2 regions of the Lysinibacillus sp. C5.1 genome follow, and region 2 is predicted to be linked to the other one. Evidence: riboswitches for the same ligand, from Rfam matches in the RefSeq annotation. Region 2 holds a riboswitch; the other holds the start of a gene.
The links. Region 2 has a riboswitch for cobalamin ahead of nikA (nickel ABC transporter substrate-binding protein). Riboswitches for the same ligand answer to the same signal wherever they lie in the genome.
Positions count from the first base shown of each region.

Region 1: it holds a riboswitch for cobalamin, as region 2 does, so the genes downstream of both, I5435_RS20470 (FecCD family ABC transporter permease) here and nikA (nickel ABC transporter substrate-binding protein) in region 2, are expected to answer to the same signal.

Region 1 is NZ_CP066226.1:4,166,892-4,172,412, reverse strand. Features, by position in the region: gene I5435_RS20490 (NADPH-dependent FMN reductase) at 1-108, shown strand, start outside; gene I5435_RS20485 (sensor histidine kinase) at 399-1,763, shown strand; gene I5435_RS20480 (response regulator transcription factor) at 1,770-2,462, shown strand; gene I5435_RS20475 (YdhK family protein) at 2,781-3,377, opposite strand; cobalamin riboswitch at 3,530-3,723, shown strand; gene I5435_RS20470 (FecCD family ABC transporter permease) at 3,872-4,918, shown strand; gene I5435_RS20465 (ABC transporter ATP-binding protein) at 4,924-5,521, shown strand, end outside.
Region 2 is NZ_CP066226.1:2,429,147-2,434,667, forward strand. Features, by position in the region: gene I5435_RS11750 (NAD(P)H-dependent oxidoreductase) at 1-506, shown strand, start outside; gene I5435_RS11755 (SDR family oxidoreductase) at 537-1,250, shown strand; gene I5435_RS11760 (YqhV family protein) at 1,584-1,859, opposite strand; cobalamin riboswitch at 2,343-2,535, shown strand; gene nikA (nickel ABC transporter substrate-binding protein) at 2,682-4,295, shown strand; gene nikB (nickel ABC transporter permease) at 4,368-5,321, shown strand; gene I5435_RS11775 (ABC transporter permease subunit) at 5,323-5,521, shown strand, end outside.

The DNA.
Region 1 (5,521 bases), 1.7 Mb from region 2:
GTCCACACAAAATTTGATGAAGAAGGTAATTTAACAGATGAGGGGACTGTCAAATTCCTTGATTCAGTAATTGGAAACTTCTTAGATTGGGTTAAAAATTATATTTAATAAAAAAGAATGCTAATAAGTATACGACATACTTATTAGCATTCTTTTTTTAGAGTTGTTGGCATTGTACGGGCTCTAAAGAGTCATGCTTTTCCAGCAGGAATCGAGGAAAACGTACCTCCTATATCTTTCTAATATAGAGCTCATTCTTATTTGAATTAAGTACTACATAGGGTGAAAAATCAATGAGCATGTAGTTTTTATTTTATACTATTTAATAGAAGTATCTTTCTTCTGCATAAAATCTTCACACTTACACGTTATCATTTTGAAATATAGGTGGTTACAGGATGAAAAAACTTTCACTAAAGCTTGGCATTATCTTTTTTATCACATTGTTTTGCATCGAAACATTTATGATGTTATTTTTGCATCTTTCTTTGACGAATTCGAGAGTTGATGAAGAACTAACAAACTTGCAGACAACGGGTAATTCGCATCGAAAGATATTGGAGCAAAATTTCGAAAAGGAAACGTTATCACATATAGTATTAATGGAATCCCGAGATAATACGGACGTTGTGATTGCAGATCGTGCTGGCAAAATTTTAGCTACTTCTTCGCCGCACCTTGATATAAAAGCATATTTACAGAGGCTTGGAGCAAGTGTACCTTATGATGGTCAGGTGCTAGAGAACAATTGGCAAGATGAAAAGTATATAGCGACCGTTAGTCCAATTCAAAAACAGCAAAAGACCATTGGCTATGTTTTTATGTTCCAAAATACAGATTCTATCCATGCCTTAATGGAGCGATTAAATAAACACTTCCTAATTGTTGGGCTTGTGTCGGGATTGGTGACCATTGTAGTGATTATTGTGTTATCTAGAAAGCTTGCTCGTCCATTAATTGAAATGAAAGAAGCAACACTAAAAATGAGTAAAGGGGATTTTACAGTAGCCCTTTCAACGAATGGTCAAGATGAATTAAGTGATCTTGCGAATGCTATTCAACTATTATCTAATGACTTAAATCATTTACGAGAGGAAAGAAAGGAATTTTTATCGAGTATTGCTCATGAGCTGCGAACACCGATTACATTTATAAAAGGTTATACAGATATTCTTTATAAACGAGATTTATCGGAACGAGATCGTCAAAAGTATTTACGTATTATTATTGAGGAAACGAATCGATTATCAAGGTTAATAAAAGACTTATTTGATTTAGCAAAAATGGATGAAAATGCATTTGTTATAAACAAAGAATGTCTTCATATGGATGACTTTGTGGCAAGTATTGAGGCAAAGTTAAGACCTGCTTTCCATGAAAAACAAATTGACCTTTTTGTGCAATGTGAAGCGGGACTAACTTTATTGGCTGATACAATAAGGTTGGAGCAAATTTTTTTGAATTTGTTAAATAATGCGCTGACTTATTGTTCCTCAGGAGATTCGATTTTCTTACAAGTGGAAAGAAACAATCATTTCGTATCAATTATTATAAAAGATACCGGAAAAGGAATTCCGCAGAAGGATTTACCTTATATTTTTGAACGTTTTTATAGGGTTGATAAATCTCGTACGCGTGCCAATGGCGGTTTAGGATTAGGACTTGCCATTGTAAAGGAGCTCGTTCATGCACATGGAGGGGAAATTACCGTTGTTAGTGAGGAAAACAAAGGGACTACTTTTAAATTATTGTTTAAGGAGTAGGAACAAATGAAAACATTATTATTAATTGACGATGAACCAAGGATGTTAGAGTTACTTACCCTTTATCTTGAACCTTCTTTTCATTGTATTGCTAGGTCGTCTGTAAGAGATGCTTTAGAATATTTAGAAGAACATCATATAGATTTAGTGCTGTTAGATATTATGATGCCTGATATGGATGGCTGGCAAGTATGTCAGGAAATAAGGAAGTTTTGGGACGTACCAGTTATTATGCTTACGGCAAAAGGGGAACAGGCTGATATTATAAAAGGGCTAAATCTTGGAGCTGACGACTATATTTTAAAGCCTTTCGATGAGGAAGAATTGTTAGCGCGTATACAGGCTGTTTTAAGAAGAACAAAGGCTGAAGAAATCGTTATTAATTTCGAAGGGCTACGCTTAAATAAAGAATCTTTTGAGTTATCTTTTCACCAAGAGATGATTTCTTTAACGCCAAAAGAATTTTTGATGTTAGCGTTATTTCTTGATTATCAAAATAAAGTTTTCTCTAGAGAGCATTTAATCAACACTGTATGGGGATATAATGTAGCAATTGAAGACCGAACGATTGATTCACATGTCCGCAATTTACGGGATAAGCTTCGAAAAAGTGGCTTTCCAGTGGATGATTATTTACAGACAGTGTGGGGAATCGGCTATAAATGGCATAAAAGCGGTGACAAAAAGGTTTTAGAATGAGGCTGGGACATAACTAAAAAAATTTAAGGAACAGAGAAAAGGTGTTCATAAATTTTTGCTATATGGAGAACTTATCTTTTCTTGCTTTTGCAATAAATAAAAAATTAGAAGTGTTCACTAGTTGTTGGTAGCGGAAGCGGTGACTCCTGCTCAGAACAGCATACAATGTAAGACGTAACAGACCGCGCGTTAGCGAGGGTTGCGGCTTACTGTGCTGAGCGGAAAGCACCGCCGTAGCGGACAACAACGGCGTAGCAAAAAAAGGTGTTAGATTGACTGCCATCAATCTAACACCTTTTCTCTTTTGTCCCAACCTCATTATTTTGTCGCTAGCTCGCTATCAGTCACCCATTTATGATTTTTCATTTCTTCACCAGTAGTTGTTAAAGCAAAATCGACCATATAGACAGTCGTTTGTACGGCATCATCAATGCGTACAGTCGCATTTTCCATGCCTGTCATATGGGTAGCATCAGTTTTTACTTCTGATCCTGGTGATAAAGGTGCTTCACCTGGGTCGATTAATTCCTCATGAATCACCCATTTATGATTTTCAATTGTCTTACCACCAGTAGTAGGCTCAAATGAAATAATGTATGCTGTCGTATCGTAAGCGCCGACAATTGTCGCTTCGGCTCCTGTCATTCCTGACATATGGCCATCTGTAAGAATAGCCTTACTGCCGACAGGGAACTTTGGATTTTCGGCTGTTTTTAAAGTGGCTGGAACTTCACCAGAGCTTGAATGATTCATCATGGAATGATCCATTTCATCCCCATGCTCCATCTCTTCGCCGTGGTCTGTTTTGTCGCTTTGAGCAGATTCTGACTTCGCTGTATTATCAGCACAAGCTGAAAGTATTAGTAAAGCAATTGCTGCTACTAACATTAGGAGCCGATTTTTATTTAATACCATATGAATTTCCTCCTTCGATTTGGATGTGTCTTTAATGTAGCAAGTAAATGTGCAGAAATGATGGATTTAGTTTGAAATGAGGAAAGATAGATTCCTAAATGAAGGAAATAATAGACTACGATAATGATGTATGATAGAATCGTCATAATTTTAAAATTTCAGATACTAATGGTGTGACGCTTGTAAACACGAGCATCACTTAAAAGGGAAGTCGGTGTAAATCCGACGCTGTCCCGCAACTGTAACGAGGAGTTCTATGATAGTGTAGCCACTGTTTTTAAATGGGAAGGCAATCGTAGATACGATGAATCGAAGCCAGGAGACCTGCCAGTTAGTTCATACCTGTAATGCCCACGAGGATGCAAGCAATTACGGACAATTGATGGATATTTCTCCTAATTTGTTTAGCTAAGGGTATTTCTATGCATGTATGCGTAGAATGCCCTTTTTTATTGCTTCGTCTTTATCATGATTGATAAGGAGTTCATAACCAAATGAATAAAAAATTTATGTTATTTTCTTTGACCCTTTTTCTAGTGCTCATTGCGTCTATGACAGTGGCCATTATGATTGGGTCTGTGTCAGTTACGCCGTTACATGTATGGAAGGTAATTCTTTCGAAAGTGCCATTATTCCCTCATGTTATAGAGGAGGATTGGAGTCGTTCGCAAGAGATTATTATATGGCAAATCCGTGTTCCTCGCGTGATTCTGGCGGCTGTTGTTGGTGCAGGCTTAGCGGTTGCTGGTGCTGCTGTTCAAGCACTAGTCCGTAATTCGATAGCCGATCCGTATATTTTAGGTATTTCTTCGGGAGCAACAGTGGGCGCAACGGCTGTCATTATTTTAGGGGCGTTTTCATTTTTAGGTATCTACGCCCTTTCAGTCTCTGCTTTTTTAGGCTCTTTTATGGCAATTGTCTTAGTATTTTTGTTGTCGCGTGTAGGAGGACGTATTTCGATTTTTCGCCTTTTACTAGCGGGGATGGCGGTGTCCTTTATCTTATCTGCCACTTCGAATTTTATGTTAATGATGTCTAAGGAAGAGGGCGGGATTAAAGCCGTTATGTATTGGATGTTAGGCAGTCTCGCAGGAGCAAAATGGAGTAATTTATTTATTCCAGTCATTGTCTTTTTTATCGTATTTGGGTTGTTGTGGCTATACTATCGAAATCTGAATTTATTACTACTTGGGGAAGAAGCGGCCGTCACGTTAGGGGTAAATCTTCAACAGTTTCGCATACAGCTAATAGTACTCGTATCTTTACTGACAGGTGTGCTCGTTGCAGTAAGTGGGTCCATCGGGTTTGTTGGTTTAATTATTCCGCATATCGTACGCTTGTTAGTTGGCTCTAATTATCAACATGTTATCCCCATAAGTGCATTGTTAGGGGGAATTTTTCTAGTTTGGGCTGATGCGTTAGCGCGTGTATTAATAGCCCCAGAAGAAATGCCGATTGGTATTATTACTGCTTTTTGTGGGGGACCATTTTTCATTTGGCTACTACGTCGAAACAATTATTCATTTGGTGAAGGGGATTAAAGGTGATGACATTAGAAGCAAAGGAAGTATCATTCTCCATTCATGATCAGTGCATATTAGAGAAAGTAAGCATTCAAATAAAAGCAAAGCAGTTTGTTGGGTTGATTGGCCCTAATGGTAGCGGAAAGTCTACACTATTAAAAAATATGTATCGTTTATTAAAGCCAGAAAGCGGTACAGTGTTATTAAATGAGCAAGATATATTTAAGCAATCAAGTAAAGTCATCGCAAAGAAATTAGCAGTTGTCAGTCAAGAAACGCCTGTGTTGTTCGACTTTCAAGTAAAAGATTTAGTGAGTATGGGAAGAACGCCACATAAAAAACTTTTTGAGATGGACAATAAGGAAGACTTTAATATTGTAAAAGAAGCCTTGTCTCAAACAGGTATTGCCCATTTAGAAACACGTAGTTTTAGTTCCCTTTCTGGAGGGGAAAAAAAGAGAGTGATGGTTGCGCGTGCACTTGCACAGCAAGCACAGATACTTATTTTAGATGAGCCGACAAATCATTTAGATATCCACCATCAATTACAACTAATGGATTTAATTCAAACACTGCATTTGACGGTTGTCGCCGCCTTACATGATTTAAATATGGCCGCGA
Region 2 (5,521 bases):
CTGAGGGGAATTTGAACCAAACATTGATGAACAAAATGGTTAGTTTTTTAGAAAAAAAGAACAATGTAAAAACAACAATTATTCAAAACGGATATAAAATCGAAGAAGAACAACAAAAATTTATATGGGCTGATATTGTCATTTATCAAACACCTATTTATTGGTTCAGTGTCCCCGGCTTATTGAAGACGTATATGGATGAGGTATATGCCTATGGTTTATTTTTTAGGGGTGCTGATGAGTATGGGAAAGGTGGATTGTTGACTGAAAAGAAATATATGTTTTCGCTTACCTGGAATGCCCCTGAAAAAGCATTTAACAATCCAAGTGAATTTTTTGAAGGGAATACCCTAGAAGATGCAATAATGCATTTACATCTTATACAGAAATTTATCGGAATGAAACCATTAAAGAGTTTCTCTTGTTATGACGTAGTCAAAAATCCAAAGATTGAAAAGTTTGTATCCGAACTTGATTTACACCTGCAAGAGATATTGAATTTTTAAACTTATGTAAACGAATAAGGGGAGAGAAATATGTTAAAAGATAAAAAAGTTGTAATTATCGGTGGAAGCTCTGGGATTGGTTTGGCATCAGCTAAACAGCTAGTAGCGCAAGGGGCAGAAGTAATCATTGCCAGTCGCTCCGAAGAGAAATTGCAGAAGGCAAAAGAGCAATTAGGAGTTAGGGCAACAACTTATATTCTAGATACAACACAAGAACAGCAAGTACAATCTTTCTTTGAAAAGATTGGTCATGTCGATCATCTGGTGATAAGCGCGGCAGAAACATCCAGCGGGGCATTCCTCCAAACGGATACAGCACAAGCACGAAAACTGTTTGAAAACAAATTTTGGGGACAATATTATGCAGCCAAATACGGTGCTTCTAACATTTCACCAAACGGTTCTATTATTTTATTTTCTGGCGTTGTAGCCTACAAGGCTATGGTGGGCTCAGCAATACTAGGTGCAGTTAATGCGGCTATTTCCAATTTAGGTCAGACTTTGGCATTAGAACTTGCTCCTATCCGAGTAAACATCGTTTCACCAGGTATAATTGATACACCATCCCGTAGCAAAATGCCAGAAGAAGCACGTAATCACTTCTATAATACAGTTGAAAATAAACTCCCTGTGAAACGAATAGGGCGAGCTGATGATGTTGCACAAAGCGTACTATATTTGCTACAAAATAGTTTCGTGACTGGAACGGTTCTTCATGTAGAAGGCGGCCACATGTTAACTTAAAACCAGAATATATTTCCTAAACAAACTTTTGTAGAACTAAAACTGACCTAACAAATAAAACACCTTTCGCGTTGACTAACGAGTATTGTATATATCAATTAACGCGGAGGTGTTTAGTTAGTGTTCTTTTTAACAACAGTGTGTGGACGATTTTAAGCACCAACGCCACAAACGAATAATTGCGTGCGATACACACAATCTCAATTTGTTAGGTAGAGGTGACTTTTACATAAAAAAAGTAGCGTCGTCACACGCTACAGCAAATTATTGAACAGTAAAGATATTGTTCAGGATGGCTAATACATAACAAGGATTTAGAACGAAATGTCCCTATTACTTTATATGTGAGCTAACAATGATAAGTGTAATTCCAGTAAATAAGCAAATAATTCTCGCCACAGGTATTTTATCAGCTAGTCCAAATAATGCAATTGCTGTTGTTACGATTAAAACTGTTGGACCAACCAATGCAAGCATTGTATTAATATAGAATGCTTTTTCTAAATTGTTCAACTTTAGCATCAACAAACCAGCACTTACTTCAATACTTCCAGACAATACACGTAAAATAACCATAGCTAGAACCGATTTTTCAATAATGGTCATCATCCTATCTTTATAGATAATATTCGCATATCTTATAAATCCATCTCAGTCTAATTATAGAATTCTGTTTGAATGAAATACTAACATCACTATATGTATCATTCGTATGAGATATGCTTGTAATCGTATGCTTGATAGTGTTAATTACTATGTTGATTATCTAGTTAAAAGTGCAAAAAATATTAATACAATCAGTTTTATAAATCTATTTTCTGTTTTGTAAAATCCTGGGGAAGTTAGTACTTAAAGAGAGGTTTATCAATTTATCAAATGAGACTGGAAGGCTACGCTAAGATTTTTAAAATTTTATATTTGGAGTAGATATTTAATAAAACGTCAGCCTTATTCTCTTTTGGAACAATGGTCTTTTTTAGTTAAATGAATACACTCAGCAAGTTTATAAAATAATGAAGATTTTTCTTATTTTATTATATTCTGAAAATAAAATTGACGTAAACTTTCGTGCATGTTATGTTTAATACTAATTTCATAGCAATTATTACAAGTTTGAGTGAAATGAAATTTCATTCAATTAAAAGGAAAATGGGTGTAAATCCCATGCTGTCCCGCAACTGTAAATGAGGAGTTTTGTTTCCATTGACACAGAGTTATTACTCGTGAAGGTGAAACAAAATAATGATTCATGAGCCAGAATGCCTGCTTGTAAGAAGATTCATTGATGATCTACGAAAGATAGGGAGATGGATGGAGACTTACTTTTTGTAGGCTTATCTATCCTTATTCTTTTTGAATAAGGTTTTTTTATGCTTTCTTTTATCTAGTAGTAGATGCTTTTGAACCAAGATAGGAGATAGGAGACAGAAAATGAGATTGACAAAGTATTTACTTCCGTTTGTACTTTTTTTGACTTTCAGTGTTCTTGCAGGTTGTACAAACACTGATACAGAAAAGGGAAAAACAACAACACAAACAAATGACGAAAAAATGATAACGATTGGATGGCCTTTAGATGTCGGTCCATTAAACCCTCATACATATTTACCTAATCAAATGACTGCACAAGCAATGGTCTACGAATCTTTGGTTGAGTATAACGATGATGGGACTATTACGCCTAAGCTAGCAGAAAGTTGGGACATTTCAAAGGATAAGACTTCTTACATTTTCCATTTAAGAAAAGACGTTAAGTATTCAGACGGAACTGCTTTTAATGCGGATAATGTCATTCGTAACTTCGATGCCATATTAGCAAATCGGGAAATACATTTTTGGATGGGCATGGTCAACCATATTGTTGAGGTTGTAAAAGAAGATGATTATACAATTCGTTTGCAATTAGATGAACCTTATTATCCAGTATTAAACGAACTGGCCTTTGTACGTCCATTCCGTTTTTTAGGGGATAACGGATTCCCTGAAGGAGATGCGACGCAAGATTCCATCAAAGCACCAGTTGGGACAGGTCCATGGGTATTAACAGATTACAAAAAAGATGAATATGCTTTATTTAGTCGCAACGAAAACTATTGGGGGGAAAAACCTCTCTTAGAACAAATTAAAGTAAAAATCATCCCTGATTCTGAATCGATTTCGTTGGCATTTGAAAACGAAGAGTTAGATTTAATTTATGGTCGTGGCATCATTAGTTTAGATAACTATTCGTATTTAAAAGATAGTGACAAATATAAAACAGCTACCTCTGAACCATTGTCTACAAAAGCGTTATTATTCAATACGCAGTCAGGACCGTTAGCAGAATTAAAGGTACGTCAAGCCATTCAATATGCTATCAATAAGGAGCAAATGGTTGATAGTATTACACATGGTACAGAAAAAGTGGCCGACACACTATTTTGGGATGCAATTCCTTTTGCCAATATTGATTTAGAACCAATCTTGTATAATCCAGAAAAAGCGCAACAGCTACTTGATGAAGCTGGGTGGACATTACAAAAGGGCGATAAAATTCGTTCGAAAAACGGACAACCATTATCATTAGATTTAATCTATATCGCAACAGATGCCATTCAAAAACCAATGGCTGAGTTGATGCAAGGTGAACTAGCAAAAATAGGGGTACAGTTGAATCTAGAAGGTGCAGATGTAATGGTTGGCCTTCAAAAATTAATGGATAATCAGGTGGATATTAATTTTTGGCGTACAAACGGACCACCAACAGATCCACATGGCTTTGCTAATGAATCAGCTACACCAAATGCTAGTGGTGTTTATGAAGCAAAATTAGGTTTACCAAACACCAAAGAAATTGATACTAAAATTCACCAATTATTAGTTGGAACAGATGAAGAGGAACGAGTGCAGCTCTATACGGATATTTTAACTATGTTCCATGATCAAGCACTATTCTATCCGATATCTTATGAAACAAATAACGTGATTTATCAACCATATATGAAGGATTTTGTGCCTCGTGCATCTGAATATGATATTCCATATGCACAAATGGATACAGAGTAATACAAGTAGAAGAGAGAGTGTCTTACAAAGACAGCTCTCTCTTTATCATAGGATTGGGTAGGAGGTGACAGCATGTACGAATCGACATGGATGTTTTGTTTAAAAAGAATTTTAACGTTACCGTTTGTATTATTAGGGGTATCTATATTGACGTTTGTATTTATTCGCTTCGTTCCAATAGAGCCTGCGGAGGTTATTTTAAGATTGGCTAAAGTTACGCCAACGGAAGAGGCAATCCAGGCATTACGTGAGGAACTTGGGACAGACAAACCTTTACTTATTCAATATCTGCTTTGGTTAATAGGAGTTTTGCAGTTTGATTTTGGTACTTCTTTTGTTAGTAAATTACCAGTGGCACATGAGCTATTCGCTAAATTACCAGCAACTATCGAATTGGCTGTTGCTGCATTTGTGCTCATTCTTGTTTTTAGTATCCCATTAGGTATGATAAGCGCACTGTATAAGTGTGCCATAATCGATAAAATAATTAGATTGTTTTCTATCTTGAGTGTATCAATTCCAACATTTTGGTTAGGTTTTTTATTACTGTATCTATTTAGCTTAAAATTTGGTATTTTCCCGACTAATGGGAAGGGGACACTTGCTCATCTTGTTTTACCTGCGCTAACACTAGCCTTACCGACAATTGGATTATTTGTTCAGTTAATTCGTGCAACGATTATTGAAGAATTACATAAGCATTATGTTCAATACGCTCAGTTAAGAGGATTAAAAAATTCTGTCATACTCATGCAACATGTAATGAGAAATGCTGCGATAACGTTGACTACGATGCTGGGCTTGACACTTGGTAATTTACTCGGTGGTGCGGTAATTGTGGAGCAAGTCTTTAGTTGGCCAGGACTCGGTAGGTTTTTAATTGAATCGATTATTAATCGGGATTACCCGGTTGTTCAATGCTATGTTCTAATTATTGCCGTCATCTATGTACTTTCTAATTTATGCGCCGATGTATTACATCGGGTATTGGATCCTCACCTGATGATGAAGGGCAGGAGAGATTGAAGTGAGTCTAGTAAAGAAACTAAGTCATGTAAATTATAAAAAATCGTTTAGTTTAACAATACTTGTAATCATTGGTTTGTTGGGGATTTTTGCACCATTATTAATGCCCCATGACCCTTTTGCAGTCGATATTACAAGGCGATTTTTAGCTCCTACTTGGCAATATCCATTAGGAACAGATCATTTAGGAAGATGTGTCT